Regions from separate parts of the Colwellia sp. MEBiC06753 genome, predicted to be linked through region 1. Evidence: riboswitches for the same ligand, from Rfam matches in the RefSeq annotation. Region 1 holds a riboswitch; the other holds the start of a gene.

The links. Region 1 has a riboswitch for lysine ahead of lysC (lysine-sensitive aspartokinase 3). Riboswitches for the same ligand answer to the same signal wherever they lie in the genome.
Region 2: another riboswitch for lysine. It lies ahead of dapA (4-hydroxy-tetrahydrodipicolinate synthase); the one in region 1 lies ahead of lysC (lysine-sensitive aspartokinase 3).

The regions. Positions count from the first base shown of each region.
Region 1 covers NZ_JBQMTM010000006.1:23,704-40,465, reverse strand. The annotation lists gene ACOB82_RS06510 (hypothetical protein) at 1-215, shown strand, start outside; gene ACOB82_RS06505 (substrate-binding periplasmic protein) at 394-1,119, opposite strand; gene katG (catalase/peroxidase HPI) at 1,278-3,434, opposite strand; gene ACOB82_RS06495 (2OG-Fe(II) oxygenase) at 3,782-4,456, opposite strand; gene ACOB82_RS06490 (hypothetical protein) at 4,923-5,381, opposite strand; gene sbcB (exodeoxyribonuclease I) at 6,107-7,570, shown strand; gene ACOB82_RS06480 (NAD(P)-dependent oxidoreductase) at 7,678-8,544, opposite strand; gene ACOB82_RS06475 (glutathione peroxidase) at 8,711-9,193, shown strand; gene ACOB82_RS06470 (MarR family winged helix-turn-helix transcriptional regulator) at 9,199-9,639, shown strand; gene lysC (lysine-sensitive aspartokinase 3) at 9,801-11,147, opposite strand; lysine riboswitch at 11,308-11,504, opposite strand; gene ACOB82_RS06460 (ElyC/SanA/YdcF family protein) at 11,716-12,471, shown strand; gene ACOB82_RS06455 (Nif3-like dinuclear metal center hexameric protein) at 12,513-13,271, opposite strand; gene ACOB82_RS06450 (TonB-dependent receptor plug domain-containing protein) at 13,674-16,280, shown strand; gene ACOB82_RS06445 (methyltransferase domain-containing protein) at 16,393-16,762, opposite strand, start outside.
Region 2 covers NZ_JBQMTM010000004.1:60,802-77,563, reverse strand. The annotation lists gene ACOB82_RS04795 (succinylglutamate desuccinylase/aspartoacylase family protein) at 1-998, opposite strand, end outside; gene ACOB82_RS04790 (PLP-dependent decarboxylase) at 1,022-2,245, opposite strand; gene ACOB82_RS04785 (2,3,4,5-tetrahydropyridine-2,6-dicarboxylate N-succinyltransferase) at 2,245-2,994, opposite strand; gene dapA (4-hydroxy-tetrahydrodipicolinate synthase) at 3,070-4,008, opposite strand; lysine riboswitch at 4,082-4,256, opposite strand; gene ACOB82_RS04775 (methyltransferase) at 4,509-5,546, shown strand; gene ACOB82_RS04770 (sensor histidine kinase) at 5,632-7,278, shown strand; gene arcA (two-component system response regulator ArcA) at 7,448-8,149, shown strand; gene ACOB82_RS04760 (Hpt domain-containing protein) at 8,162-8,509, opposite strand; gene folE2 (GTP cyclohydrolase FolE2) at 8,819-9,745, shown strand; gene gltB (glutamate synthase large subunit) at 10,180-14,640, shown strand; gene ACOB82_RS04745 (FAD-dependent oxidoreductase) at 14,659-16,092, shown strand; gene ACOB82_RS04740 (sensor domain-containing diguanylate cyclase) at 16,277-16,762, shown strand, end outside.

The DNA of each region.
Region 1 (16,762 bases):
TAGACTTTCGACAAACCTCAATGGATTTTGAGACGGTAACAATCTTAGAATTGGTCAAACGAGTCGGTAAAATTACTCAGGGCTTTAAAGTCGCTCGAATGATCCCGCTGCAAGATTTCCGACAAGACATTGTTGAAATGTGCGCAGAAAAACACACCATTCCTATTCAGAATTTTATTGATGTTAATGAAGCCAAAGCTTGGCTGCTAAAATAAGTCCGACACCTACTTCCAATTCATATTCAATAAAAGTAATTGAGCTTTCCAACTTATCTTCACTACTTATCTTCACTACTTATCTTCACTACTTATCTTCACTACTAAAGCATTCGAAAAAGCATTCGAAAAAGCATTCGAAAAAGCATTCGAAAAAGTATTCGACAAGTGCTTCACATTAAATCTGAGGTGTTAGCCATTTATTAGCTAAGTCAGTCCAGTGTTTGGAATTTAGGAAAGCTTCAATATCTTTTTGTACACCAGTATCGGCGCGAGAAACAACAATACTACGTTCAAACATTTTTACGTAATTGTTTAAAATTTTTAAGTTTACGATATATTCTGGGTGAGTTTTTACTAAATAAAAATATGTTTGAAAGCCTATCACACCGAAGTCTCCCCGCCCTTTCATGAGCATTTGTGGTATTAAAGACTCGCTATTAACATCTATATGCTTAATAGTGCCATTTTTAATGTACTGCTGTAAATTGAAGTAAATATAGCCTCTGGCACCAACCAAGGTTTTGCCAAATAAAGAGCTATCGTCGCTATATTCCAACTCGAGATCATTACTTATATATAGCTCTCGATCATGTATTAACTCACTGGACCACCAATACTTTGTTTTGTTTGTATCGTTAACCCATGTCGGATTCACCCACAATAAAGCAGCTGGGGATTCAAGACCTGCTAACGCTCTTTGTTTTGGCAGATAAACGATTTTGTACTGATAAGACTCAGAAAATCTATTTAACTTGTCAGCAAGCTCAAAACTAAGGCCTGCTTGTTGTGATTTACTTATGATAAATGGTGGTTTGTCAAAATACGTATATAAAGGAACTTCTGTTTTCGCGTGAACAACTCCGACAAAACACAGCAAAAAAATTATTCGCAAATAATTCATTATCTAATCTTAACTTATATTAACTTTCTGGTTAAAAAGGCAGTGCTATTTTAGCTTAAATGTAGATATTAAGTGCTATTTAATAGTGAAGTAAAACAAAACGCCCGATTACCATAAATAGATGATAATTGGGCGTTGGCAGTTTTATTAACAGTAGTTTAGTTCAAATCAAAGCGGTCGGCATTCATCACTTTTGTCCAAGCGCTAACAAAGTCATGAACAAACTTTGTTTGATTGTCATCTTGCGCATAAACTTCAGCATAAGCACGTAAGATAGAATTTGAACCGAAAACTAAATCAACGCGACTTGCTTGCCACTTTACGGTATCGGTTTGGCGGTCGCGAATTTCATATAAGTTTTCACCTACCGGTTTCCAGCTATAGTGCATGTCGGTTAAGTTAACGAAAAAGTCATTAGTTAATGCACCTTTACGTTCAGTAAACACACCAATATCGCTATCGCCAAAATTCGCACCAATTACCCGCATTCCACCGACAAGCACGGTCATTTCATGGGCGGTTAAGCCAATTAACTGACTTTGATCAAGTAATAACTCTTCGGCATTTACTGTGAAGTCTTGTTTTAGCCAATTACGAAAACCGTCATGCAGTGGCTCAAGTACTTCAAATGATTCAACATCAGTCATCTCCTGTGTTGCATCGCCACGGCCAGCTGAAAAAGGCACTACCACGTCAATCCCAGCGGCTTTTGCTGCTTGCTCAATGCCTAAATTACCTGCTAAAACAATAACATCAGCTAAACTCACATTATGCTTGGTCGCTATTGGCGCTAATGCAGTTAATACTTTAGATAAACGCTCAGGCTCATTACCTTCCCAACTTACTTGTGGCGATAAGCGAATACGTGCGCCATTAGCACCGCCACGTTTATCTGAACCACGAAATGTTCTGGCGCTATCCCATGCTGTGGTTACCATTTCCCCCACTGAAAGACCTGTCGCAGCGATATCTTGTTTAACGGCGTTAACATCATATTGGCTGTTACCGGCAGGCACGGGATCTTGCCAAATCAAATCTTCACTAGGCACATCAGGACCAATATACCTAACTTTAGGCCCCATATCGCGGTGAGTTAATTTAAACCAAGCGCGGGCAAACACTTCAGAAAAATATGCGGGGTCTTGATAAAAGCGCTCAGAAATTTTCCGATATTCCGGATCCATTTTCATTGCCATATCGGCATCGGTCATAATCGGGTTATAGCGTTTGCTGCTGTCCTCAACATCTAACGGCTTTTTGTCTTCATCAATGGCTACAGGTTTCCATTGCCAAGCACCTGCTGGGCTTTTCGTTAACTCCCACTCATGGTTAAGTAACATATCAAAATAACCGTTATCCCACTGAGTTGGATTAGTCGTCCAAGCGCCTTCGATACCGCTGGTAACGGTGTCTCGACCTATGCCTCGATTGGTATGGTTATTCCAGCCAAGGCCTTGCTCATCTAGGTCAGCACCTTCAGGATCTGGCCCAAGTAATGAAGCATCACCATTACCATGACATTTACCCACGGTATGACCGCCAGCGGTTAATGCCACCGTTTCTTCATCGTTCATAGCCATACGCTCGAACGTTACACGTATATCTTTAGCGGTTTTTAATGGATCTGGGTTGCCATCAACCCCTTCTGGGTTCACGTAAATTAAGCCCATCATTACGGCCGCAAGCGGGTTTTCTAAATCACGCTCACCAGAATAACGACTGCCCTCACCACCACTTGGTGCTAACCACTCTTTCTCTGCGCCCCAATAAGTATCTTTTTCCGGGTGCCAAATATCTTCTCGGCCAAAGCCAAAACCAAACGTTTTTAATCCCATTGACTCATAGGCGATGGTGCCAGCATAGGCGATTAAGTCTGCCCAGCTTAATTTGTTACCATACTTCTTTTTAATTGGCCAAAGTAAACGTCGCGCTTTATCTAAGTTGGCATTGTCTGGCCAAGAATTTAATGGTGCAAAACGTTGATTACCGGTACCTGCACCGCCGCGACCATCGGCGACACGATAACTACCAGCAGCGTGCCAGGTCATACGGATCATCAAGCCACCATAGTGACCCCAGTCCGCAGGCCACCACGACTGACTTTCGGTCATTAATTGAGTAAGATCTTGTTTAAGTGCGGCAACATCAAGAGACTTTACTGCTTCTCGATAATTAAATTCAGCCCCCATTGGATTGGTTTTACTATCGTGTTGGTGAAGTATGTCTAGGTTAAGCGCCTTCGGCCACCACTCCATCACTGAAGCACTGCTTTCGGTTGCTCCGCCATGCATTACTGGACATTTCTTATCTGACATCTGTTAACCTCCTATCGGTGAACATAAGCTAAATATATCGCTATTTCATATATTGTTTCATGCTGTTGATTCGACTGTAAGTATTGGTCAGATATAGAATTTTGTAAAAGAGATTAAATTGATAACCATATTAAGTTTTTTTGAATAACGGGCTAGGACAAATTGATTAATTGAGTTAAATAGAATGATATTTAAGAAAGGCTAAGCCCTAGCCCGAACAAGAATTAAGCAAATGCAAAATTCAAACTGTGTTCAAGCTAAGTGAATATATCAAAGGCACTCATAAGCTAATAAGTGCCAAGGTCTAAAACGAAACGCAAGTGACCAAACAACTAACAGAAAGTGAGCTAGCGTGGCGGATCAATTTTACCTAAAACTGAGGTGTTAACTCTAAACCAGCCTGCAACAGAATAGCGATCATTTAGCGCTGGTAGTACCTCGTGGGGAAATTCTTCACTTAAAAACACTACAATTGTACCGAACAAAGGAGCAACCTTGATCCCAGTTAAATCTTGTTCATGCTCATATAAAACCAATTCGCCGCCATCAGTATTATTCCAACCAGGATTTAGGTAAGTAACTACAGAAAGTACTCGGTTAGCTTCTCCTTTAAAGGCATCAACATGGCGCTTGTAATAGTCGCCAGGTGCATAATGAGCAAAATGACTTTCAAATGAAAATAGCCCTAGAAAAAGTCGACGATTTAAAAAGTGTTGTAACTGACTTGTCCAACTCAGCCATTGCTGACCGGCTTCTGAGTCACCATTAATCCAACAAATTTCGTCAGTACGGACAAATTCATTCTTTAAATAGTCATCACCGCGGCCAATTCCTGCCTCAACATATTTATTTTGGTTAAGGCTTTGTTGATGTTCAAACAAGGCATTTGCTATGGTTTCAGGCAGTGCCGTTGGCTGAATGCTATAGCCTTGGCGTGAAATATCATCAGCAATTAAGCCGAAAAGTGTGTCATCGGTGGTGTTGCCACCATTAATGTAATCAGTGAGTGCTAAAGCAGACATATTAGTACCTAACTAAGATAGTGTCTGTGCGCTAACACTGGTTCTTTACACTAACCAATAATGAATAAGCTGAAGTTAGGCGTTAAATGCAATCTAATGCTTTAATTTTGCCCAAATATCAAGCGCCGATATAATAATTCAACTTCACCAAAAGCCAAGTTATTTTTAGTGATTTTCCTCAAGTATCTATCACTAGAAGTCACATCGTGAATTCAGCGAAAATTAATCTTGTTCGTCTTTGGGTATGTTACAACGAAATGGTCGGTGATTAAATCATATGTTGAGTAGCGCCTTATCAAAAACTTTTGCTTTATATATTAATTTGGCGCTTTCAATCAAAACAAAAACTGTTTTATAAACTCATTTTAAAGACTCTAAATTTTTGATTTATTATTTTTAGGAACACTTCATAAAAAACGCACTCTAAAGAGTGCGTTTTTTCGAAGTTAGGGATAACCAGCATTTATTATTTTGACTTTATTCGAGAGACAATCAAAGTTGCTAAACCAAGAAGTATCAATATAGCTGGGGCTGGGGCTGGAACACTTGGCACATTTTCCTGGATAAAAGCAAAAGCAAACTGGTATTCTTCTTGTCTTAGGGCGTAATACGGACTAGTGTACTGAATTTCTACTGTATAGCTACCACCATTATCGTTATAGAGGTCATATGCAAACATTGGGCCAAACTGTGCCAAGAAGTCTCCATCATCAACAAACCCTAAAGCGACTGCGAATTCTTCCGCTAAACTAGCATTGCCCCACCACAACTGGTTTTGAAGCCCTACCTCGGCATCAATATCCACAAAAAAACCGACCTTCCAATCTACATTATAATCTACGTCATCAACTGTTATTAGAACTGCGGATGCTTTCAGTGAAGTCAATATTATAGCTAAGCCGAGTACCCATATTTTTAAATTCATTAGTTCCTCTCCCTGTTTTAAACCAAACTGATTCCGAATGCGAAATCTATACAGACTACAAAAGCAGCAAAATATACACCATTAAGTATAAAAGCATAAATATCAACAATTTAAAACAACAATAGAATAGTAAAAATAGAAAGTGTAAAAGACATTGACACTAAATTGTTCGTTTACCTCAGATAATTGTTCGTTTACCTCAGATATAAGAAGCAGGTAAAGGTCTAAATGATTTGCTATCAAGGTATCAATATCGCTTACCTACAAAGATCATTAAACATGCATAAGTGGCTTTATTCTTTGATGAGCTAATAAATTCAGCTGGCGTACTTTTAATCTATCATTAGCCATAAATTAAATCAGAAATTCACCAAAGTACATGCGTTGCAGCTTAACTTTAAAATGATAATTATCTTTCCTTTTTCACTTACGACAATTGACAAGTTATCAATATCTTCTTTCTCTAATGTTTTTCACAACGTTCGCCTTGAAGTGATTTTAGTCGTGATACTTTAAATGCCATTAGCTTTCATCTAAACAAAGCTGTTATTATTCAAAGCAAATTGCGCCGCACACAATAAAGTGCAATTTTCTGATAAGTTTAGTTGCACTTTAAGGTACAACTTCTAGCTATCAGACAAAGTAATTTTGCAAAACACAAAGTCATAACCTGCTTTGATGCATACATTACAAACATCATAAAAATCAACAAATTAACATCACATATGGTCATACAAAGCAACACGGATAAACGACCCACAATCCTATGGCACGATTATGAGACTTGGGGAGTTTCCCCCAAATATGACAAACCGTCGCAATTTGCTGCCATTCGCACTGATCTCGATTTAAACATTATTGGTGAACCAGAGGTTTTTTATTGTCAGCCGCCTGCCGACTATTTACCCAATCCAGAAGCAGCATTAGTCACCGGCATTACTCCCCAAAAAGCCTTAACCGAAGGGTTGCCAGAAGCTGAATTTGCCCAGCGCATTCATACACTATTTTCTCAGCCACAAACCTGTGTTGCTGGCTACAATAATATTCGGTTTGATGATGAAGTTTCTCGTTATCTGTTCTATCGCAACTTTTACGACCCGTACGCCAGAGAATGGCAAAACGGTAATAGCCGCTGGGATATTATTGATATGGTGCGCGCTTGTTATGCGCTTCGACCAGAAGGTATTAATTGGCCACAAGTGACCAATGATGACACCGGAGAACAACGGGTTAGCTTTCGATTAGAGCTGCTTACCAAAGAAAATGGCATTAGTCATGAAGCAGCCCATGATGCAATGAGCGATGTTTACGCCACCATTGCCATGGCAAAACTAATCAAAGATAAACAACCTAAACTTTACAACTTCTTATTTAACTTACGTAATAAACGAAGTGTTGCCGAATTAATTGATGTCTATAACATGACACCAATTGTTCATACCTCAAGCAAAATTTCCGCTGAGCACGGCTGCACCAGTTGGTTTAGCCCAATTGCCTATCATCCCACTAATAAAAATGCAGTTATTGCCGTTGATTTAGCACGTGATCCTAGCCCGTTATTTGAGTTAAGTGCCGAGCAAATTAAACAGCGCCTTTATACCCGTTACCAAGATTTAGCTGAGGATGAATTACCGATTCCGATCAAACTAATTCATATTAATAAATGCCCGGTAGTCGCGCCTGCCAAAACCTTATTACCTGAAAATGCCGCGCGGTTAGCGATTCCTCGTGAAACTTGTTTAGAAAATTTAGCCAAGCTTAAAAACCACCGAGAAATTATCGATAAATTAAATGAAGTGTTTGCGCCAGATTTTAACGATGACGAGCAAGTTGACGCTGAGCACGCACTTTATGGCGGCGAGTTCTTTTCGGAAAACGATAAAGCACAAATGGCTATTTTGCACAGTTTGCCGCCAGAGCAACTGGCTGTGCATCAGTTTAATTTCCAAGATCCGCGCTTACCTACTTTGTTATTTCGTTATCGTGCCCGTAATTATCCCTATACTTTGTCAGCAACTGAAAAAGCCAGCTGGCAACAATATTGCCGCGATAAAATTCAATTTGGTGGAAAAGGCGTATTGTCGGCTGAAGAATATATGATGCGCTTGGAAAACTTGGTACACGAGCATGAAGATAACCAAAATAAAATGGCGGTATTAAAAGCTTTGTATCAATACCTCCAAGGATAAATACCTTCAGGGCTAAATGATTTAAGGTTAATATTAAAAATGCCAGTATAGCTTGGTTACTATGCTGGCATTTTTATTTGATTCGTTAGTTATATAGTTGCTTATAACTAATGCTTAAAACGCGCAATTAAACTAGAGGTATCCCAGCGATTACCGCCCATCGCTTGAATTTCTTCATAAAAGCCATCAACCATTTTGGTCATTGGTAATTCAGTCCCATTTTTTTCAGCTTCAGCAAAGGCGATAGCCAAATCTTTACGCATCCAATCAACGGCAAAACCAAAGTTATATTCACCAGCAAACATGGTTTTATAACGATTTTCCATTTGCCATGAGCCCGCAGCGCCTTTTGAAATAGTTTCTACTAATAAGTCAGCATCTAGACCGGCATTTTCAGCAAAGGTAAACGCTTCTGCTAAACCTTGTACGACACCGGCAATACAAATTTGATTCACCATTTTCGCTAACTGGCCACTACCAATTGGCCCCATTAATTGAGTAAAACGCGAAAACGCGGCCATTACCGGTTGTGCACGCTCATAGTCAGCTTTTTCGCCACCAACCATTACCGTTAATACGCCATTTTCTGCGCCCGCTTGACCACCAGAAACAGGCGCATCTAAAAATGCTACGCCTTGTTTAGCTGCTTGTGTCGCTAGTTCGCGAGCAGTTTCTGCCGATGCGGTGGTATGATCGATTAGCACCGTACCTTTCACCATTCCAACTAAAATACCATCTTCGCCTAAACAAACACTGCTTAAGTCTTGATCATTACCAACACAGCAAAAAACGAATTCACAATCTTGTGCAGCTTGTCTCGGTGTAGGGAAGTGTTGACCACCAAACTCTTCTGCCCAGGCAATGGCTTTTTCCTGAGTACGGTTATATACCGAAACCTCATGTCCTGCTTTTGCCAAGTGGCCTGCCATCGGATAACCCATAACCCCTAAACCAATAAATGCAACTTTTGCCATGTCAGTGCCCTACTTTACTTAAAAAAATAACGATAAATTAACGATAAAAAATAATTGCCGCCTATAGTACTGAATTAGTCATAGCCAAACCACTTTCTTGCTTTTATTCGTTAATTATTTTATATTGTGCACAACTTAATTTTACAAAACTTAAAAAGAGCTAACTATGAGCGATTCAATTTATCAATTTTCAGCACAAGACTATCGTGGACAAACCGTTGATTTAAAAGACTATGAAGGAAAAGTTTTATTAATCGTTAATACAGCTAGCGCTTGTGGATTTACTCCACAATATGAAGGCTTACAAAAGCTTTATGATAAATATAAAGATCAAGGATTTGAGGTATTAGCCTTTCCATGTAATCAATTTCAACAGCAGGAAAAAGGCAGTAACGAAGAAATTAAGTCGTTCTGCGATTTACATTTTAATATCCAATTCCCACTATTTGGCAAAATCGATGTCAATGGTGACAACGCGCACCCGCTTTACAAATATTTAAAAGCTCAAGCGCCGGGTATTTTAGGAACCGAAGGCATTAAGTGGAATTTTACTAAATTCTTAATTGGCAAAGACGGTAAAGTCGTCAAACGTTATGCCACTATGACCAAGCCTGAAAAAATTGAACCGGCCATTACCGCATTATTATAACGCTTATGTCTGATTCTCTAGCATTAGAAAAGCAGTTATGCTTTCGGGTGTATAGTTTAAACAAAAGCATTACTAAACTATATGCCCCTATGCTGAAAGACATGGGGCTAACCTACCCACAATATTTGGTGATGTTAGCGCTATGGCAAGCTGATAGTGCCATGCCAGTCAAAACACTGTGCCAAACATTAGATTTAGATACTGGCACGTTATCGCCACTACTAAAACGGCTAGAACAAGCACAACTAATAAAACGTACTCGTAGTCAAGAAGATGAACGTTCGGTTTCAATCACCTTAACGCCACATGGCCGTAATATTAAGCAAAAAGCCAAGCAAATTCCGGCGAAGTTATTTGCCCTAACCGGTTTATCCTTGGCTGAGCTCAGTGGCTTACAAATGACTTTAGATAAATTACTAACTAATGCCCGCCAGCATATTAGCTAGTTGCATTAAGCTAGATTAGATATTGATAAGAGATAAGCCTCAGCAAAAGTAGATAATAATTTGCAAGGTTAAAGAAAAAGGCGAACACAGAGGTTAAGCATTGTGGTTCGCCTTTTTAAGGTAAGTTAATAGCTTACTTGCTCACTCGTAATAAATGTCTTTTAAGCAAATAACGCTTGATGCAAATGCTCTACCACCGTATTAGCACTTAGCTCTGGCACTAAGAAGCATAGATTGTTACTACTTGCACCATGACAAATCATACGAATATTTACGTCATTAATATGATCAAAAACGTGACTGCCTAAGCTATTAGTTTTATGCAAATTATTACCAATTATTGCCACCAAAGATAAGCCGTGCTCAACCGTCACTTCACACAACTGCTCAAGCTCTTCAACCACCGAATTATTGATTAATGACTTGGTGCTACCCGTTGGGTTATCGAAAGTTAACGCGACACTAATTTCACTGGTAGTAATTAAATCAACACTTAGCTCATGTTTGGCTAATATGGCGAACACTTTCGCTAAGAAGCCACTGGCATGCAACATTGCCGGGCTTTTTACCGTCACTAACGTTTGTTCTCGTCTAAGCGCGATAGAGCGATAAGTTGGGTTTGATGCCACTGTTTGCTGAATTAGGGTACCGCCTTTTTCGGGCTCTTTACTTGAACCAACAAATACCGGAATGTTTGTCCGCATCGCAGGTATTAAAGTGGCAGGGTGTAATATTTTCGCACCAAAGGTTGCCATTTCCGCCGCTTCACCAAAGGATATTTCAGGAATTGAGCGTGCCTGATCAGTAATACGTGGATCGGTGGTAAAAATACCAACGACATCGGTCCAAATACTTAAATTAGTTGCTTCTAGCGCTTCAGCTAATAATGCCGCGCTATAATCTGAGCCGCCACGACCCAGCGTGGTAGTATTGCCTAAACTGTCTTGACCAATAAACCCTTGCGTAACAACCACATGTTGATTAAGTAAAGGAGTGAGTTCATCTATCACCTTAGCTTTTAACAGCTCAATATCAACGACTGCCTGACCATATAGGCTGTTGGTTTTCATTACACGGCGAACATCAAAACTAATGGCACTTACATCCATCTCATTAAGCACTTGAGCAAATAGCATAGAACTTAATTGTTCGCCGTAAGATAGAATTTCATCAGCATTTTTTAAACTATGTTGCTCAGCCTGCAGCGCTGCCACTTCTGCCAACTCGGCAAGCTTGCCATTTATAGCGGTTTCTAGCGCTTCAGTATTGGCTAGCTCGGCAGCAATATTAAATTGAATAACACGAATAGCTTCAATGATCTCGGCTTGCTGCTCAATTGATAAATTTGCTTGCCCCAATGCGACCAAGTGGTTGGTAACACCCGCACTAGCGGAAACGACCACCACACGGTTAGTTAAATCATTTTTAATGATACTGGCGCAACGCTGCATAGCTTGAAAGTCAGCAACACTGGTACCACCAAATTTAGCGACAGTTAAATTAGACATAGACACTCCCAGACGCTTTAAACTGAGATTGATTATAAGTAGTTAAGGTGTAATCGAAATAACATTTCATCGAAAGTCCTCCCTAGATAGCAAGTAAACTATTTACAACAAGGAAGAGCAAGGCTGAGGATATGCGCAGCAGAAAATAAGCAAAACATTTTCAGCCAGAAGCTCTCCACCTTTGCTAATGCTCGAGTTATCTTACATTAGCGGTGACAATCCTAGGGATTCAACCCTAGTGACCGAATACAGCTCGCCACTCAAACTAGTATCCTCGGCGAAAGTCCCCCTCACTAGTGGTCATGGGAATGTGGTTCCTCATACTAGCTACCTGGCTTTCGCACCTCTTCTGGTGTTGCCAGCATTATTAAAGTAAAAGCTCGACAACACGGGTATTAAACATCAAAGCTAAGCCTGATACAAGTAAAAATAGCGATCAATTAATGAATATTTGTAATTTTATTACACGAGTAAATATGACAACAGATATTGAATGCAGCTATGCATTAGCTAGAATAGTCAACTGCTTTGAACATAATGCGCAACTCTAGGTGCAATTCGGACTTTCATGGACTTTTTTCTGTTTAAAAAGTTGGTCTCGGTAATTGTTATGCCGATCAACATCACCCTTTTACTATTAGTTACCTCGTTAATGCTGACCAAAGCCAATGCTCGCTTAAGTCGTCGGTTACTATTGTGTGCAACGTTAATTCTGGCGATTTCCTCTATTCCTTATGTTGCTGATAAAAGCATTTACTCGTTCGAAAAAAACTATGAGAGTTTTAGTCGGTCAAGTACACCTGTTGACTACATTATTGTTCTTGGCTGTGGTCACCACTCAAACGATGCTCTTCCTGCAACATCACAATTAAAGCCATGTTCACTGTCTCGATTAGTTGAAGCAATTCGAATTTATCGACTGCATCCGGAAGCTCAAATCATTACCTCTGGTTCAGGTGGCCAAGATGAAATGTCAAATGCCGAGAAAGTGAAAAATGCAGCTATCGCTTTGGGCGTGCCAGAGAATAAAATTTTATTAGAGGTATTCCCCAAAGATACCCGCGAAGAAGCACAACTTATTGCACCACGAGTTAAAGGTAAAAATACGGTACTAGTAACTGACGCTTATCATCTACCACGAGCGATGAAATATTTTGCGTTGGAGGGCGTTACCCCCATTCCTGCACCTGCAGGATTTTATGTGAAAAATATTGAGCAGCAACTTGTTTGGCAGAATTTTCTACCGCAAAGCCAAAGTTTAGTGAAAAGCAGTATTGCTTGGTATGAAGCGATGGGTCAACTTTGGCAATGGATAGCTTATTAAATTCATTAATAAGCTAACCATTTAACACACATAGCTATTACTTAAACTGGATTATCAATATCGATAAAATCGACATTTAGCCCAAACTCTAACGCTACATGTTCACCCAAGGCTTTAGCGCCATATCGTTCGGTTGCATGATGACCAGCGGCAAAAAAGTGAATACCTAATTCTCTGGCAACATGCGTAGTTTGCTCAGAGGCTTCACCTGAAATAAATGCATCAATGCCTTGGCTAGCCGCTTGTTCGATATAACTTTGACCACCACCTGTGCACCACGCTACTGTTTTTATAGGTTTATTAGACGGAGGTGCAATATGTAAACATTGACGTTCAAGCTTTTGACTAATTAATTGACTAAAACTTTCACCACTAATATTAAAGGCTAGTTCGCCCTGCACGCCAACACTCAACGGGTTTCCTAGCTCTAAAGGCCCTGTCACTTTAATGCCCAATAACTTGGCTAATTGCGCGTTATTGCCAAGTTCAGGGTGAATATCTAGCGGCAAATGGTAGGCGAATAAATTGATATTATGCTCAAGCAACTTTTTAATGCGGTTATATTTCATTCCGGTTATTGTTTGCGACTCACCTTTCCAGAAGTAACCATGGTGCACTAATATGGTGTCTGCATTTAACGCAATGGCTTGATCAATTAATGCTTCGGTTGCCGTTACCCCTGTAACAATATTTATTACCTCATCACTGCCTTGGACTTGCAAACCGTTTGGACAGAAATCGGCGATTTGCTGAGGTTTTAATAATTCAAATAAATATTGTTCAAATTCTGCTCTTAACATGTAATTCCCAGATTAATGCTTACTATGCGTTGGCATCAGTGTCTCATATTTGAATAGCCGATAAAATCTTTCAACAACAGGTACTCGATCAAAACAATACAACTAAGTACCCATCATCAACAAAAAATATCGACCATGGAAAATTTTTATTCTGTACGAATCGAGTCGTAGAAAATGCAGTACTGATGCCTGTTTGCGGCTAAACCAAGTATGTTTTCGGATAGATATATTTACAATCTATTAACATTCTACACAAATTCCCTATTCCTATCTGCCTAGATATTTGCTACAAATTTGTAGATCAAACAAAAAACTAGTCTCAAGAACTAGCAAATAGCACAAGATATGGCTAACAAAAGTTAACTAATTATAGTTTGATTTTAATAATTATAATCAAAAGGAATGAAGGAAATGACAAAGTTTTTTTCTAAGAAAACATCACTTGCACTAAGCATTTCTGCTGCATTACTTGCCTCGCAAAGTTTTAATGTTGTCGCTGCAGAAACGGAAGAAGAAGTAGAACGTATCCAAATTACCGGTTCTCATATTAAAAGAACCAGTATGGAAGGCCCTTCGCCGGTAACCAGTTTATCGTCAGAAGATATTCAAAAAACCGGTGTTACTGACTTAATCAGCTTATTCACTAAGTTACCAATTTCAGGTCAAGGCACTTTCTCAACCCAAGCCAACAGCTCAGATGATACCGCCAACGGCGGCTCATCAGTATCACTTCGCGGTTTAGGTGCTGACTCAACACTTATTTTAGTTAATGGTCGCCGCGTATCTGTTAGTCCGTTTGCTAAAGGTATTGATACTGCATTTGTTGACATTAACAACATACCATTATCTGCAATTAAACGTGTCGATATCTTAAAAGATGGCGCATCTGCAACTTACGGCTCTGATGCGGTAGCTGGTGTAATTAACATTGTATTACGTGATGATGTTGATGGTGTTGAGCTTTCAGGTAAAGTTGGTACCACTGCTGATGGCGGTGGCGATGAGCAATCATTTAGCTTAGTGTTTGGTAATCAAACAGAAAAATCAAGCCACACCTTCATCATGGAATATTTTGACCGCGAAGAAGTGTTATATGCCGATCGCGATTACGCTAAATCAGCTAACCAAACAGCATTGCGTCCCAATGATCCATTGACAACTGACTTCCGATCTTCATCTGGTATTCCTGGAACCATTGCCTTGGCAGCAGATCCATCAAACCGTTTAATTGATTTATATGGTAATGATACTTGTCCAGAAGCTGATCGTGATTTTGCCAATAACTTATGTCGTTATGACTATGCCCCACATATGACCATGATCCCAGATGCCGAACGTTTTAGCTGGAATTATATGGGCAAATACGAAATTAACGATAATATGCGTGCATTTGCTGAATTAAACGGCCAAAACTCAAAATCAGTGGTTCGTGGCGCAGGTAGCCCAAGTTTCAATGAATTATTTATGTCTGGCGACAACATTAATCACCCGTTTGCCGATATGCCAGAGCATGAGTTCCACGGTCAGGATTTAACTATGCGCCGCCGTACTGTTGATATTGGCAACCGTGAAAAACGCGTAGACTCAGATTACTATCGCGCGATTTTAGGTTTACAAGGTGAAATTGGCGATTGGAACTGGGAAGCAGCTTATTCTTATATTAAAAGTGAATCTACTGAGCGCGGTGTTGACGGTTTTCCTAACTCACGTCGTATTCAAGAAGCGATTGATTCTGGCCTATGGGACCCGTTTGAGCCATCTTCAAACTCGCAAGAGTCACTCGATTATATTGAAACCACTACCACACGTATTGGTAAATCAACCAATAAGTCACTTGATGTAAAATTCTCTGGACCATTGATGGAAATGCCTGCAGGTGACTTAATGTTAGCGGTTGGTGCTGAATACCGTGAAGAGAAAATTTCTGACAATCCAGATGATCAATTCTTACGTGGTGATATCTTTGGTACTGAAGCGACACAAGCAAATGGCTCTCGTGACAACACAGCTATCTTTGGCGAATTAGCGATCCCTGTTATTGATACCTTAGAAGTACAACTTGCGGTACGTTACGAAGATTACTCTGATTTTGGTACTACAACCGATCCTAAAGTATCATTTTTATGGACACCTACCGAAGACTTAAGTGTTCGTGGTTCCTACGGTACTGCCTTCCGTGCACCTTCGTTACACCAATTAGGTTTAGGTCGTACTGATGAGTCGCCAAACTTGATTGATACTAAGCGTTGTGAATTGATCGGCAATCAAGATCGTGCCTGTGAACCACAAGAATACACAGCAGTTTTTGAAGGTAACCCAGACTTAGGGCCAGAAGAATCAACGAGTTATAACTTTGGTGTAATTTATAACATCACAGATGACTTAAGCTTCTCTGTAGATTACTATGATTACGACATCGAAGATATTATTGATTCAGACACACAATTTGTTATGGATACTTACGGTTTAGATCCTGACATTGTTGAGCGTCGTCCTACATCAATTCCTAATGATCCTGGTGAAGTTATTCAGGTTAATGATGGTTTCCAAAACATTGGTGACCTACAAACTTCTGGTTTAGACGTTGATATCCGTTACAACTTAGATACTGAATATGGTCAATTCCGTTTAGGTTATGTAATGAACTATGTTCTAAATTTTGAAGATTATAAAGGCACAAAAGAAGGTGGATTTGAGCAACCTGAAATTCGCTGGACAACTTCAATTGACTGGATGAAAGACGACTTCAGTGCAACTGCAGCGATTAACTTTATCGATGAGTTTGAACAAGAAGCATCTTTAGGTATTGATAAAAAAGTTGATTCAATGACCACAGTGGATGCAACATTCAACTACTATGGTATTGATAATACTGTTTTAACTATTGGTGCAACTAACCTGTTTAATGAAGAGCCTCCATTTGCTTATCATGACTTTATGGGATTTGTTGTAAACGTTCATAGCGGTCAAGGCCGTTTTGCCTATGCTCAAGCAACGTATAAGTTCTAATAACAGATTAGGCTTAGCCTAATCATTACAAATCATAAAAAAGCCCTGATTTTTCAGGGCTTTTTTTTAACAAATAAACTAACCAAAGTTATTTCACTCATTTAAATAACTATTAGCGATATTTACCATGAACCTTGCTGCTGTTCATTGGCGTCACTCTGGCTGGTTGTAGGCTTGGTCGTAAGCGCCACTTAGGCTTAATTGGCGTTAACGGGTGAACACGTTTTTTGGCAACAATCACATAGATACTGCCTAGTGCAGGCAAGTAACTACCGGCAAACCGCTGCCAATAACCATTGAGCTTACCTGACTTTTTGCCTTCATCGCGTCCGGAAAGCATCGAAAACAACAAACGATTGTCGTCTAATACTTCGTAGCCCATCAGCGCTAACCAGTCTTTAACCCGCATTGGGGTAAAAAATTGCTCCCGCCAAGGTGACTGCTTACGCCGATATGGCATAAGTTTATTTAATCCAGCAAAA
Region 2 (16,762 bases), on a different contig from region 1:
CCATCCCCGTAATGATCCATACGAAGGATACGTGCTAGCGGCTTACCAGCAGGTAACGGCTTACCAAACTCAGCAAGGTAATCGACCATACCGCCCATTGGCGAATAAAACGCTTTGTAATGTTTTAAATAGCAGGCATAGCGTGTCATGCTATCTGGTTGATAACTATCGCCGGCAATTACCCCTTTATATTGCAGATAACAAAGTATGCTTTGAGCATCAACTAAAGCTACATCAAGATCAATTTGCTCTTGCGATCCCAACTCGACCGTAAAGCTTTCTTTATCAAAATTTACTGTACGACCTTTTTCAGCAAACGCTTCAGTTAACGACCACCAAGGGCAAAACGTAGCTTCATCAAGCGCGCCATCAAAGACATTAGGGATCAATAACGTATGCTCAATATTGAAATAACTGGCGCTGGCTTTGGCATATTCTGGGCAGTACAAGTGCTTACTGGAAATTGGCCCAGTGTGAAGATCTAAAACAAAATCGGCTTGATGGGCTAATTTTTGCAATTGATAGGCAATGCGCTGACCGGTAGTTAAGCCATAAATATTATGTTCAAGCTGTTGGGTGATATCGTTAAGTAATGCTTGTTTAAATACAGAAGCTATTTCGGCTTCACTGGCATCTAAATAATCATTCACTATGGTTGATACCAATGCCGGATTATTGTGATACATCCGGTTCCAATTAACGCCGGTGATCGGGTCAAAACGACCAAGGGTGTATTCACCATTTTTATGATTACAGCCAACAGGGTTAGCGTAAGGCACTAAGGTAATATCACCCAAAATTTTTAGCTGCCTTAATTGCTCAAGCAACTGGTAAATAACCGCATTGCCTTGTACTTCTGCGCCATGCATATTCGCTTGAATATAAACACTAGGCGCATCACTTTCCCCTTTAAATCGGTAAACTGGCACAGTTAACTTAGCACCACTGGCCATTTCGCCAACATGCATCACTTCTTTGGTTAATTGATAATCTGCCATATTCATAACATCTAAATCCTAAACTACCTTAAATACCAAGTGGCGGGCTCAGCCGCACGAACTTGGGTTAACTGCCCCTGACTAAACACATATTCAGCGGCAATTTCATGACATAAGAAAAACGGCATACTTTCGGTAAAACCATAAGCGCCGGCATAGCTAAAAATTAGCTCGTCACCAATATCAATATCTGCTGGCAACGGCATTACACCAAGGCAGTCCATACTCGTGCATAAAGGCCCATGCAGATAAAAGCTTTCACTGTTAGCACTAGATGCGCGCAATAAAGCTGCTGGAAATGGCTGGTCGGTAATGGCAGGTCTTAGCAAGTGGTTGATGCCTGCCGATAACACTAGCTGCTGCTCGCCAAAATTAGACTTTTTATCAACTACTTTCGTCAAATAGTAACCGCATTCAGCAACCGCGTAGCGCCCTAATTCTAACCACAATTCAGCAACATTAGCTTGTGCTTTGATTTTGGCTAAATCTGCCATGGCTTGTTGCCAATTTATCCCTTGACCGCTGCCAAGATAATCAACGCCAAGGCCGCCACCTAAGTCGAGAATTTGTAATTCAAAGCCAACTTGTTCAGCTAGTGCAGTTAATGGCGGCACCATTTGCAACCATAAGTCATACATCTTCTCATTACTGAGCATATTGCCCCATTGGAAAATATGTAAGCCACAAAGATTAATCGACGGATAATCGTACGCCTGAACATTTGCCCATTCCTCTACACCTAAGCCAAATGGCGTTAAGCTATTGCCGCCTAATGGGTTTTTTTCACCAACTGGCCAGCGTAATTGCACGCGAAGCAATGCATCAGGACGCTTGTTTTGTTCAAAACTTGCCTCAGCTAACCATTTAAGTTGATTAATACTTTCCAGCACGAAGGTATTCACACCATTTTGCAAAAACTCACTAATTTGCGCTTTTGATTTTGCCGGACCAGTATTAAGGATGCGTTCTGCACTAATGCCCTGATTTAATACTTGAGTTAATTCCCCTTTGCTTGCCACATCAAAATTCACACCTTGTTCGGCAATGGTTGAAATGACTTTAGATAAAGGATTTGCTTTTACTGCAAACCACAACTTCACCACATCTTGTTGCTGCAGCGTTGCAATGTGTTGCTGTAATCTGTCCAAGTCATAAACAAAATAGCCTTGTTCGTTTGCATCATTTGGCGCACTTGAATGTGCCAATAATGCTTGATGTAACTGCTTAGAAGGGGAATAAAAAGCCATTAGCGTAATACCGACTCAAGTTCTAGTGATGCGTTACTTTGCTCATCACGATATTTAACAATTAACGCACAAGCCATATTAAGCCCTTGCTCACGCCCCCAGTCAGAATCGACTGGGCGAGTACCAGGAATGACCACGGCATATTCAGGGATAGGCTCGCCTTTTTCTAAACGGCGATTATTCACTAAATCAAATACCGGCACTGACGCAGATAATGAAACACCCGGTGCTAATACTGCGCCTTTTTTGATGACAATACCTTCAACTACAACAACACCTGCACCTAAAAAGGCATCATCTTCAATAATTACCGGGCTGGCACCCACTGGCTCTAAGACACCACCAATTTGTACCGCAGCCGATAAATGAACGTTTTCACCAATTTGCGCACACGAACCAACCAAGGCATGGCTATCAACCATAGTACCTTTACCAACATAAGCGCCTACATTAATGTATGCCGGAGGCATGATAATGACGCCAGCAGAAACATAAGCCCCCGCCCGCACTGACGAACCCCCCGGAACCAGACGAACACCATCATCACGAGTGAATTGACGCGCAGGTAAGTTATGCTTATCAACAAAACCTTGGTATGCACCGGTAAATTCAGTATTTTCACCGGCTTTAAATGCCGCCAAAATCGCTTGTTTTGCATCAACATTTGCTAACCAATTGCCATTTTCATCTTGCGTTGCTGCTCTTACTTCGCCAGTTTCTAACTGCTGTAACGTTTCTTGCCAGTTCATTGTATTACCTTTTTTCTATAAATTTGTTCAATTTGAAAGTTTGTATGTGCCTGCCAAATTGCAGGCAAAGTCGATTTAAGCGCGTCGCTTCTTTGAATCACCATTCGAGCCCGATACTTCCGACCAATACCATGCTTGGATATCATCATTGGCTTTAATTAATGCCTGCTTACTGGTTAACTCAAAATGCGTTAATGGCGGCAATAATGCGGGGGTGTCGATATCGCCATTTTCATGCATCAAAACTTTGACAGGAATTGGATTGGCAACGACAAATAATGCTGATATAGCGTGTTGCCACACAGGATAATGCGATGGCGTCTTTGATGATAAGCATTGGCGTGCATAACGTTGCGTTTGCTCAGGCCAGGCATTTGCTGCAACGGAAACTAAGCCTTTGGCACCTGCAGTTGCAAGCTTAGGCATTAATGCATCTTCGCCACTATAAACAGCAAGTTCGCTACATACTGTGTGATACGCCATAAATTGGCCAATATCACCGCTGGCTTCTTTTAGTGCCCAGCAATGTTGATGATGTTGAAGTTTAGCCAGCACCTCAGCAGAGAGCTGAACACCACTGCGTGACGGTACGTTATAAAGCATACAAGGCTTAGTGCTGGCATTAAGTAATGCAGTAAACCACTGCTCTTGCCCGACCGGCCCCGGTTTAGCGTAAAGCGGTGCACCGAGTAGATAAGCGTCTACCGCCAATTGATTACAGATTTCTATCCACTTAATTTGCTCACTTAATTGGTAACCAGCAACCCCGACCATAATCGGCACATTAAGCTTTAGCGCAGTTACATGTTGAACAATAGCTAATTGTTGCTCTTTGCTTAAGGCAAGTGCTTCGCCGGTACTGCCTAAGAGCAATAAAGCGTTGCCTGCTGCAGCCTGTTGACGAGCAATACGAACCAGACTGGCAAAGTCGATTCCACCACTTTCGGTAAATGGCGTAACCAGTGCAGTCCACAATGGATAATCTGATAAATTATAAGAAGATTCTGGATTCATTTCTCTCGAACTCACTTCGTTCGGAGAACTTATAGGCATTTGTCGAGCGGCCAGCGAATCTGGCACTCGAACAAAGGCCAGAAGCTCTCCACCTAATTAGGGTGACAGTTGTCAGGATTCAGCCTGAGCAACCGATAAACACATTGATCAAATTGGTGTTTATCTCGGCGCTAATCCCCCTCATTAATGATCACTGGAGTTTGATCTCCTCCCATTAACTACCTGGTTAACGCTCCTCTTCTGGCCCTTTTCAGCTAAATGACCCAGCAAGTTTGCTGTAGCATCACTTAGCAGGAATAAGGACGGGCGGTATTACATCGAATAATTGCTCTAAAGTCAATATATCTATCTGCAATCATCGCTATACCTAAAATATAGAATCAAGTAAACTAGCGCATTATCCGCCTTAATACATGTAATTCGCTTTCTCTCTTTATTGGCAACATAAACTGGCAACATAAACTGGCTACATAAAATTAGAAACATCAATCGGAAAACCAATGTCACTAAGCAACCTTTCCCAAGTTTTAACTCGCAACCTTGATCTGCTTAACTGCCAGCATGCGGTGTTAATTAATTTTCCGGTTGATGGTTTATATCACGAATGGCTAGCAGCTCACCCAAAAGCGCAATTACATTATTTCACAAATAACCAACAAGCTTTCGAGCATTTACAACAAGTAAAACACTCGGCAATTTCCTCAAGCTTTGGCAGTTACTTTAACCAAGCGCTTACTATTGATTTGGCGGTAATTGCATTTCCGAAAAGCAAAGCCGAACTCGCGTATTCGCTGGCGATGATTGCACCTTTTATGCAAGCGAATGCTCGGGTCATTTTTGTTGGGGAAAATAAAGGTGGTATCAAATCAGCGGCTAAACTAAGCCAGCAATACCTTGAGCATTGCGAGAAAATAGACTCTGCTCGCCATTGCAGCCTGTATGAAGGTAGCTTTATCGATGATGAATATCAATTCAATATAAATGATTGGTATCACACCTACCCACTATCCATTGCCGATACCAGTATCAATATAGCTGCGCTGCCGGGTGTATTTAGCCAACAAGGCTTAGATAAAGGCACAAAAGTCCTATTAGAAAATTTACCGACCAGCTATCAGGGAGCTGTACTGGATTTTGGCTGTGGTGCAGGTGTAATTAGCGCATACATTGCTAAAAAATTTCCAGACAGCCAGCTAGCTGCGTTAGATGTTAGCGCACTGGCGGTAGCTTCAACCCAACAAACTTTTGCCTTAAATCATATTGACGGTCAGGTTTTTACTTCTGATGGCTTAGCTCATGCTACCCAAAAATATGACCATATAATTTCCAACCCACCTTTTCACCAAGGTACCAAAACACACTATGCTGACACGGAAAAATTTTTGGCTGAATGTAAACACTTTCTGAAGACCAAAGGGCAGCTAACTATCGTCGCTAATAGCTTTTTGAAATACCAACCTATTCTAGATAAACATTTCAATTACAAGTTATGCCACACGCAAAATGGCTTTAATGTTTACCATTGTTTGAAAAAGTAATGATAAATGTAGCTTTTTTATTGAATTCTTTTTCATATTACATAATGATTGATTAAGTACTACAAGATGGAAATATAGTGTAGAAATGAGTGCTACCCAGCAGGTCACAACCCTCAGTAAAAAATACCAGCTCGCCATAGCAAGCCTTATCACATTGGTTTTCACCTGCGCTTATATCATTATTTCTAGCCAAATTTTCACCTATATTGAGTCTGAGCTAAAACACGATATCAAAGATAGAGCGCTACTTGTCGCTAAGCGTGCCACTAACTATATTACTGATGGCAATTTCAATGACTTCAAATCAGTATTAGAACAACTTAGCAGTCTCCCTAGATTTAACTATGTTCATGTTTATCACTTCGACGGCGACAATCTCGATTTTTTCAGTAGCTATAACAAGCAAGGCTTCCCGGCTATTCCTGATAAACGCGCAGTGATTGAAAACTATCAAGAGCCAAGAATTAGCAACAATATCATCGAGTATATCCACCCAATTATCTTAGATAACAATTTATTAGGTTATACCTATTTGCAATTGGACATAGATGGCTACTATCAGTTAAAAAACAATACCTTAATAATGGCGCTTAGTAGTTATCTAATATTTATTATTTTAGGTTACCTAACCGCGCGTTTTCTGCATAAATCGTTATTGCGACCGCTCAATAAAATCATCTTAATGGCTCGTGAAATATCGCATAAACGAGATTACACCCAACGCTTTGCCTCATTAAACACGCTGGAATTTGAAGTGTTAGCGAAAAACCTCAATATCATGTTAAACCGCACTGAAAAATATATTGAAAAACAAGGCAATGCTGAGCAAGAAATTCTAAAGCTAAACCAAGAGCTTGAAAGCAAGGTAAATCAGCGCACCGAAGCATTAAAAGAATCAAACCAAGAGCTGCTCTCGACATTAGAAAAGTTACATCAATTCCAAGGTCAGTTAGTAGAAAATGAAAAAATGGCTTCTTTAGGTGACATGGTCGCCGGTGTCGCACATGAAGTTAATACGCCAATCGGCCTTGGTGTTACTGCTTCAACCTTACTAGAAGATAGATTAAATGAAATAAAACTAGCCTTTGAAGACAAAACGTTACGCTCAAGCCAGCTCAAGCGCTTTCTTTCTGAAGGCCAAGAGAACGTCAGCATTATCCACCGTAATTTAGTGCGAGCAGCAGATCTGATTTCAAGCTTTAAAAAAGTAGCGGTTGATCAGTCTACAGAAGAAGATAGAGCATTTTATGTCAATGAGTTACTCGATGAAGTATTAATTACATTAGCGCCACAGTTGAAGTTAAAAACCATTCATATGGATATTAGCTGCCCTGAGCATTTACACGTTATCAGTAAACCTGGGCCAATTAATCAAATTTTAATTAATTTGATTGTAAACTCGATTATTCATGGTTTTGAAAATCGCCAAGAAGGTGTCATAACTATTAGTGTGATTTCCTTGAGCGGCCAGCTTCATTTAAATTATCAGGACAATGGTAAAGGGGTTGAAAAGTCCCTTAAGAATAAAATATTTGATCCTTTCATCACGACTAAGCGTGGAGAAGGTGGTAGCGGTCTTGGTTTACACTTAGTTTACAACTTGGTGACCCAAGCCTTAGGTGGACATATCCAGTTTACTAGCGAGCTTGATCAAGGTGTTCAATTTGAAATAAATTTTCCCGTAATAATGGAAGAAGGTCCAGAACAGAGTTTAGTTGAGCAAGAAAGTTGATGATTAATTGACGTAAAATCAGCGGCTTTTGAAGTAGGGCTCAAAACTTGCAGGGCTATTAACATTGTTAACAATCCAGTTAACAGTTAATATAAAGAGATATTTAATATAGACAAACGTACGTAAATGACTACAAAGGCGCTAGTCACAACGAAATAACGGATTGATAATGCAAAAAGCCCATATATTGATAGTTGAAGACGAAGATGTAACTCGCTTCAATTTACGTAACCTATTCGAAGCAGAAGGTTACGAGGTATCTGAAGCTATCGACGGTGATAGTATGGAACAGTGCTTAAGTAATAGTGCTGTTAATCTAGTCATTATGGATATTAATTTACCAGGTAAAAATGGTTTATTACTCGCTAGGGAACTAACGAATAACCGCGATATGGGGTTAATATTTTTAACTGGTAGAGATAGCGACATTGATAAAATTCTTGGTTTAGAAATTGGTGCAGATGATTACCTGACCAAGCCATTTAACCCAAGAGAGTTAACCATCCGTGCGCGTAATATTTTAAGTCGTATTAGTGTCAGTAAAACTGAACCTGATACTTCAGTGATTAAATTTAACGGTTGGTCACTAGATGCTAACTCAAGAAAAATGACATCACCTGAAGGAAATATCATTCCTATTCCACGTGGTGAGTTTCGTGCCCTTAAATTATTAATTGAAAATACCGGCCAGATAGTCACACGCCATCAATTAATTAAGGAAATGACTGGTAGAGAGTTACGAGAAAACGATCGTACTGTTGACGTTACTATCCGCAGACTACGTAAACATTTTGAATCAGATGCTAATACCCCAGAGCTAATTAACACCATCCATGGTGAAGGTTATCGCTTCGTTGGTACGGTTGAGTAGTAAATTAATTTATTAAGACTGACCTAACCACTGACGAAAGCTATCAATTGCTTGGTCATTAAGTAATCTTAAGCGGGCTAAATGCTCGCTTTTTTGTTGGCCGCTTTCTTCTGAGCGCTCAATTGCAACTAAGTGTTTATGTACGGATAACAAGCCAACACTGCCAGCAGCACCCTTCATTTTGTGGCAGCGCTCATGCCAAAGCTGCTGAGAGCCCTGGTCTAGAGCATCATCAATATCATTTAAATAAATAATTGATTGCTGCTGATACAATTCAAGCATCTGCATGACTACATCCGCCCCTAAGTTTTCCAAGTAACCTTGCAGCAATGTCGTATCTATCAAGTGATTATCTGTCATGTATTCGCCTAAATTATTGTTATTTCAACGCTAAGCCTAGCCTAAACACTTACTTTTTCAATGTAAATTAGAAATCACAAAATACTCAGTTAGCCATTTGGTAAATCAGCCCGTAACCACTGACAAATATTGCTTTTAGGTGGATTTTCGTTCAGAATAGCCGCCCTTTTTAGCCTGTGTCGTGCTGACTAAAGATCAAAGTAGTCATTAACCAGCTAAAACATTAATATTTTAACGTTATCGTATTACTTAAGTAGCGACTGATATAGCTAATTTTAGCGTAGTAGCAAAGAATTTCGCGGAGCACAAATGCCAACATCGATGCCAGATATTGCCAATCACACCACAGCACAGACTGAGGGTAAGTTAGATTGGGTGGGGATGAGCAATATAGAAATGCCTATTATGGTATCTGCTAAAGATCAGCCTGAAAAAATGGTATCTGCACATATCGATGCATTTGTGAATCTAAAAGAGCCAGAAGCGAAGGGCATTCATATGTCTCGCCTTTACTTACTTTTAGACGACTTATCAAATAATCAATCACTAGATTATGCGAATTTAGCCAACTTGCTCGATAGCTTTATTTCATCTCATCAAGAACTTAGCGACCATGCCAAGGTTCAGTTTAAATTTGATTATCATTTAAGACGCAAGTCATTGATCAGTGGTAAGCAAGGTTGGAAAGCTTACCCGATAACACTAACTGGCGAGCTAACCAATGGCGAACTTAATGTAGAGTTAGCTCTTGAAGTCAGATATTCATCAACCTGTCCATGTTCGGCAGCACTAGCTAGACAATTAATTCAGCGTGAATTTTTAAACAAGTTTAACGATAGTGCTTCAATTGATAAAAATGTGATGCACGAATGGTTAGGTACTACTGAAGGCATAGTTGCAACACCGCACAGTCAGCGTTCAATCGCTCAAGTTAAAGTAAAATTAGACAACACAATTAACACCTTCCCTATTGAAGAGCTGGTTAATACGTTAGAAGATACGTTACAAACACCGGTGCAGGCGGCGGTCAAACGTGAAGACGAGCAAGAATTTGCACGATTAAATGGCCAAAACTTGATGTTTTGTGAAGATGCTGCCAGAAAACTACAACATGCCTTGAATCAAACCAGCGCATTCAAAGACTTCTGGTTAAAAGTGAATCACTTAGAATCACTGCATGCTCATGATGCAGTAAGTATTACCACTAAAGGAATTGCTGGTGGCTATCAGCCATAAGTAAGAAACTTAGATTCCGAATTAAAGCCCGTTTATACGGGCTTTTTTGTTTTTTAATTACATCAATAACACTGAATAATATCATTATTAATAAAACAGCCTTTTTACAAAACTAAAACTTTCAGTTTTGTAGATGTTTTGTAATTTTATTTCATAAAATATTTTTTGTTAATGCAACTTGCGCCAAAACTGACCATCTACTCAACTTTTGACCTCGCAACTTACCACTTTAGTGCATCTATTTATAAAAAAGCAGGCTTTTATGTAAATTAATTACGAGCAAATACTCTATAAATGTTGACGTAATAAAAATTTGTGTTTAGTGTTAATGGTTCGCCTCTTGGCGATCTCGGGTATATTTATTCAAATTTTCTACGTTTTTATGCGAACCCGACGCTTTATATCTGCGAATTACAATACTGTGGAGAACAACAATGCAGCTATATGATCCTAACACGCAAAAAGATAATTGTGGTTTTGGTTTAATTGCGCACCAAAAAGGTGAAGCGAGTCATAAATTAATTAAAACTGCCATTAGTGCGCTTGATCGTATGCAACATCGCGGCGGTATTGCTGCTGACGGAAAAACTGGCGACGGTTGTGGTTTGTTATTGCAAAAACCTGACACTTTTTTCCGCTCAATTGCCGAAGAAAATGGTTGGCAGCTAGGCCGCAAGTACGGCGTTGGTATGATTTTCCTCAACCCCGATCCCGTTATAGCTGCAGAAGCAAAAAAAATCTTTGAAGAAGAGCTTTCTAAAGAAACGTTAACTATTGTTGGTTGGCGTGTTGTTCCTACTGATAAAACAATTTTAGGCCCAATTGCCGCCAGTAATTTACCGGCAATTGAACAAATATTTGTTGATGCCCCTCCAGGTTGGCGAAATCGTGATCTAGAGCGTCGCTTATATATGGCACGTCGCCGTGCTGAAAAACGCATTACTGATGAACGTTTCTATGTTGCCAGTCTTTCTTGCTTAGTCACCATCTATAAAGGCTTAATGATGCCGGTAGATCTGCCTAACTTTTATTTAGATTTGGCTGATATCCGCATGCAATCGGCAATATGTGTATTCCATCAACGTTTCTCAACCAATACCTCGCCACAATGGCATTTGGCACAGCCGTTTAGATATTTAGCTCACAACGGTGAAATCAACACTATTAAAGGTAACCGTCAATGGGCGCGGGCACGTACATACCGTTTTCAATCACCACTATTACCTGATTTACAAGATGCTGCACCATTTGTAAACGAAAGTGGCTCTGATTCATCTTCACTCGATAATATGCTGGAACTATTCCTAGCAGGTGGCATGGATTTATACCGTGCTATGCGCTTACTTGTGCCGCCAGCATGGCAAAATAACCCAATGCTAGATGATGATTTAAAAGCGTTTTATGAATTTAACTCTATGCATATGGAGCCTTGGGATGGCCCAGCGGGCATAGTAATGACCAATGGTCGCCATGTTGCATGTAACTTAGATCGCAATGGTTTGCGCCCTGCCCGTTATGTTATTACCCGTAACGGCTTCATTACCTTAGCTTCTGAAGTAGGCATCTGGGATTATGGCGAAGATGAAGTGCTAGAAAAAGGTCGTGTAGGTCCGGGTGAAATGCTGGCTATTGATACTTATACTGGCACCATATTTAACTCGCACGATATCGATAATGAACTGAAAGTTCGCCATCCATATCGCGACTGGCTAAACAAAAACATTCGCCGTTTAGTGCCTTTTTCTGAGCTCGAGGCGAATTTAATAGGTTCTCGAGTATTTAACGACTCTGAAATGTCGCAATACCACAAACTGTTTAATTACAGCTATGAAGAAATTCATCAAGTAGTTAAAGTGCTTGCGGAAAATGGCCAAGAAGCAACTGGGTCAATGGGTGATGATACGCCAATGGCCGTACTTTCTAGCCAGCCTCGTACCTTATACGATTATTTCCGTCAGCAATTTGCTCAGGTAACAAACCCGCCAATTGACCCGTTACGCGAACGCTATGTAATGTCTTTGGCGACTTGTATTGGCCGCGAGCATAACGTGTTTAACGAAACTACCGGCCATGCTGATCGCATTATTTTTGAAACGCCAGTATTAATGTACACCGGCTTAAAGCAACTACGTGAGTTGGATCAAGAGCATTACCGCTCTGATACCTTAACGCTAAATTATGATCCTGATGAAGGTTTAGAAGCGGCAATTAATCGCCTTTGCCTAGAAGCTGAAGACTTAATTCGTAATAAGAATACGGTTATTTTAGTGTTATCTGATCGCCAAATTTACCCTGGCTTATTACCTATTCCGGCGGCAATGGCAGTGGGTGCTGTTCAACAGCATTTAGTTAAACAACAGCTACGTTGTGATTCGAATATTATTGTTGAAACCGCATCAGTGCGTGATTCACATCAGTTTGCCGTGCTATTAGGGCTTGGTGCTACAGCAATTTATCCGTTCTTAGCGTTTGAAACCGTTGAGCAAATGGTTGATAAAGGCCAAATTAATTTACCAGCGCGTGAAGCAATTATTAACTACCGTAACGGTATCAATAAAGGCTTGTTAAAAATCCTCTCTAAAATGGGTATTTCAACTATCGCTAGTTATCGCTGTGCCGGCTTATTTGAAGCAATAGGTTTAAGCAGCAAGATAATGGATACTTGTTTCCCTGATATCCCTAGCCGCATTGAAGGTGCGTGTTTTACTGATATTGAACAGGATAATATTAACCTTGCTCGTCGCGCATTTTTACCACATCAAAAAATGAGCCACGGCGGCTTATTAAAATATGTCCACGGTGGTGAATATCACGCCTTTAACCCAAATGTTGTAAGTTACCTACAACATGCCGTTAAAACCGGCGAATATAGCGATTATCGCAAATATGCTGACGAAGTGAATAACCGCCCAGTAGCAACACTTCGCGACTTAATTGGCTTAAAAGAAGACACCCAACCAATTGATATCAGCAAAGTTGAGGCAGATAGCGACTTATTTACCCGCTTCGATAGTGCCGCCATGTCAATTGGTGCACTAAGCCCGGAAGCCCATGAAGCACTAGCCATTGCTATGAACCGTTTAGGCGGCTTTTCAAACTCAGGTGAAGGTGGTGAAGACGAGCGTCGTTTTGGCACAGTTAAAAACTCTCGCATTAAGCAAATTGCTTCGGGGCGATTCGGTGTTACTCCGCACTATTTAGTTAATGCTGATGTGCTGCAAATTAAAGTAGCACAAGGGGCAAAACCGGGTGAAGGTGGGCAATTACCAGGTGATAAAGTTACGCCGTTAATCGCCAAATTACGCTTCTCAGTGCCGGGGGTAACCTTAATTTCACCGCCGCCACATCATGATATTTATTCAATTGAAGATTTAGCCCAGCTAATTTTCGATTTAAAACAGGTTAATCCAAAGGCGGTTATCTCGGTTAAATTAGTATCAGGCCCTGGCGTAGGCACTATTGCCTCAGGTGTTGCTAAAGCGTATGCCGATTTTATTACCATTTCTGGTTACGACGGCGGTACCGGTGCTAGTCCATTAACGTCAGTAAAATATGCAGGTTGCCCTTGGGAGCTTGGCCTAGCAGAAGCACATCAATCGTTAGTCGATAATGGCCTTCGTCACAAAGTAAGATTACAAGTTGATGGTGGCTTAAAAACTGGTCTAGATATTGTTAAAGCCGCAATTTTAGGTGCCGAAAGCTTTGGTTTTGGTACTGCCCCTATGGTGACATTAGGCTGTAAATTCCTACGAATTTGTCATTTAAATAACTGTGCAACGGGTGTTGCAACGCAAGATGAAAAACTGCGTGAAGAGTTCTTTAAAGGTTTGCCAGAACAAGTAATGAACTACTTCAAGTTTATCGCACAAGATGTGCGCGAAATTTTGGCAAAATTAGGCGTGGAAAGTTTAACCGCTATTATTGGCCGCACAGATTTATTAGTTCCACTAAAAGGTATTAGCGCCAAGCAACAAAAACTTGATTTATCACCGATTATTGCTCCTGTGATTGCCGGTAAACATACCGCATTACATCAAACGGAAGCCAATACGCCGTTTGATGAAGGTAAGCTAAATCAACAATTAGTGGCAGCAGCTAGTGATGCTGTTGCTCATAGTACTGGCGGTGAATATAGATTTAATATCAATAACACTGATCGCTCTGTAGGCGCTGCACTTTCAGGTGAAATTGCTAAACAACACGGCGACCAAGGCATGGCGGCTAACCCGGTTAAAATTCACTTAACAGGTACCGCCGGCCAAAGCTTTGGTGTGTGGAATGCTGGCGGTTTGGAAATGACATTAACTGGTGATGCCAATGACTATGTTGGTAAAGGTATGACTGGCGGTAAGTTAACCATCAAACCACCAAAAGGTGTTGAATACTTAAGCCATGAAACCATGATCATGGGTAACACTTGTTTATATGGTGCAACGGGCGGTCGTTTATATGGCTGTGGTCGAGCTGGTGAGCGTTTCGCAGTTCGTAACTCGGGCGCTCATGCAGTTATTGAAGGTACGGGTGATCACACCTGTGAATACATGACTGGTGGTATCGTTACTGTTTTAGGCCAAGTCGGCTTAAACTTTGGCGCAGGTATGACCGGTGGCTTTGCTTATGTGTTAGATGAAGCTGACGATTTAGCGATTCGCTTAAATAATGAGTCTATCGAAATGTTAGCAATAGAAGATCTTGTTATTCATCAAGAACACTTACGTGGCATTATTAACGAGCACTTCGAGCAAACTGGTAGTCTGCGCGCGCAAGCAATTTTAAAAGAATTTGACGATTTCGCGCCGAAATTTAAATTAATAAAACCTAAAGCAACGGACGTTAATGCCTTACTTGGTCATCAAACCCGTTCTTCAGCTGAACTTCGTGTTCAAGCACAATAATCAGGTAGATTTACGATTATGAGCAAAAATGTTTATCAATTTATCGACGTTAAACGCATTGATCCGCCAAAGAAAGCGATAGAAGAGCGTAAAATTGACTTTGTTGAGATATATCACCCATTAAGTAGCGACCAAAGTAAAGGGCAAGCTGATCGTTGTTTAGACTGTGGTAATCCGTATTGCGAATGGAAGTGTCCGGTACACAACTATATTCCCCAGTGGTTAGAACTGGTAACCGAAGGCAAAATTTTTGAAGCGGCTGATCTTTGTCATCAAACCAACAGCTTGCCAGAAATGTGTGGCCGCGTTTGCCCACAAGATCGCTTGTGTGAGTCGGCTTGTACACTAAATGACGAATTTGGTGCCGTGACAATCGGTAATATTGAAAAATTCATCACCGACACTGCATTTGAACAAGGCTGGACGCCAGATTTATCACAAGTCATTAAAACCGGTAAAAAAGTTGCGATTGTTGGTGCTGGCCCAGCTGGTTTGGCTTGTGCTGATGTGTTAACTCGAAACGGCGTAGATTGTGTGGTGTTTGATAAGCACGCCGAAATTGGCGGTTTATTAACTTTCGGTATTCCTTCATTTAAGTTAGAAAAAGAAGTTATCGCGCGCCGTAGAAAAATCTTTGAAGGTATGGGTATTGAATTCCGTTTAAATACTCATGTCGGTCAAGACATTGCTTTTGACAGCTTGTGCAATGACTATGACGCCGTATTCTTGGGTTTAGGCACTTATACCGATATGACCGGTGGTTTTGACAATGAGCAAGCCAGTGGCGTATTTAATGCCTTAGATTTCTTAATTGGCAATACACAGCACATCATGGGTCTTACGGAAAACACTAAGCCGTATGTTAACTTTAAAGGTAAGCGCGTAGTGGTTTTAGGTGGTGGTGATACCGCAATGGACTGTGTACGGACATCGATTCGCCAAGGTGCTACTGAAGTAACTTGTGCTTACCGCCGTGATGAAGCCAATATGCCAGGCTCACCTCGCGAAGTACAAAACGCTAAAGAAGAAGGCGTTAACTTTGCGTTTAATATTCAGCCACTAGACATCGCTGTAAATGAGCAAGGTCAAGCGGTTGGCGTTAAGTTTGTAAAAACTCAATTAGGTGCGCCAGATGCCAACGGCAGAAGAAGCCCTGAGCCAATTGCAGGTTCAGAGTTTATTATGCCAGCTGATGCGGTAGTAATTGCCTTTGGTTTCTTACCTAGCCCACCACAGTGGATGAAAGATGCTGGCGTAGAAATTGACGCGAAAGGTCGCGTACTTGCTAAAGACTCAAGCCAATATGCCCTACAAACCTCAGCGCAAAATATTTTTGCCGGTGGTGATATGGTACTAGGCTCAGACTTAGTAGTTACAGCCATCGACCAAGGCCGCAAAGCAGCTTTAGGTATTATGGATTACTTGTATAGTGAGCAAGTAATCGCAGTTTAAACTAGGTTTCATTAGCTTTGAGCAAGGATTATCACTAAATAAATTTAATAAAATGAATAGGCTACCAACTAGGTAGCCTTTTTTATGTCAGATTATTGATAAAAATTCGTTAGATAAATGTAAACAAACAAAACTGGTGATATAATAACCAACTTCCTCTGGTTTAAATTAGTGGGTGGTTACTGTGCAACCAGTAAAAAACCCTAAAATAACTGCAACTTTGCTGCTCTTTTTCTTTCTAGGGCTAGTGGTTATTGCGGTCTTTATTGCCCTTCAAAAAATTCAAACATCCACTAAAGAGCAAATTAAAGAAAACCTGCAAACCTTATTGCTTACTGTACAAGAAGCTCATCATGTCTTGGTTGATCAACGACGCTTTGCCTTAGAAAGTATCACTGAAAATGCGCAAGTTATTGGATTAACTAAAGCGTTATTGCAAGACTATCAAACGCAAAAGCCACTAAAAGAAAGCGAAGCATTACTTAGATTCAGGCAATTTATTGCTCCAATATTAGAAAACTTTCGCGATCAGGGCTTTTTTATTATCGCACCAGATAATGTCAGTATTGGCTCAATGCGCGATATTAATTTAGGAACAATTAATTTAATTGCTGAACAAAAACCTGAATTATTAGCCCAGGTTTTTAAAGGTCAACCTGTGTTTATTCCG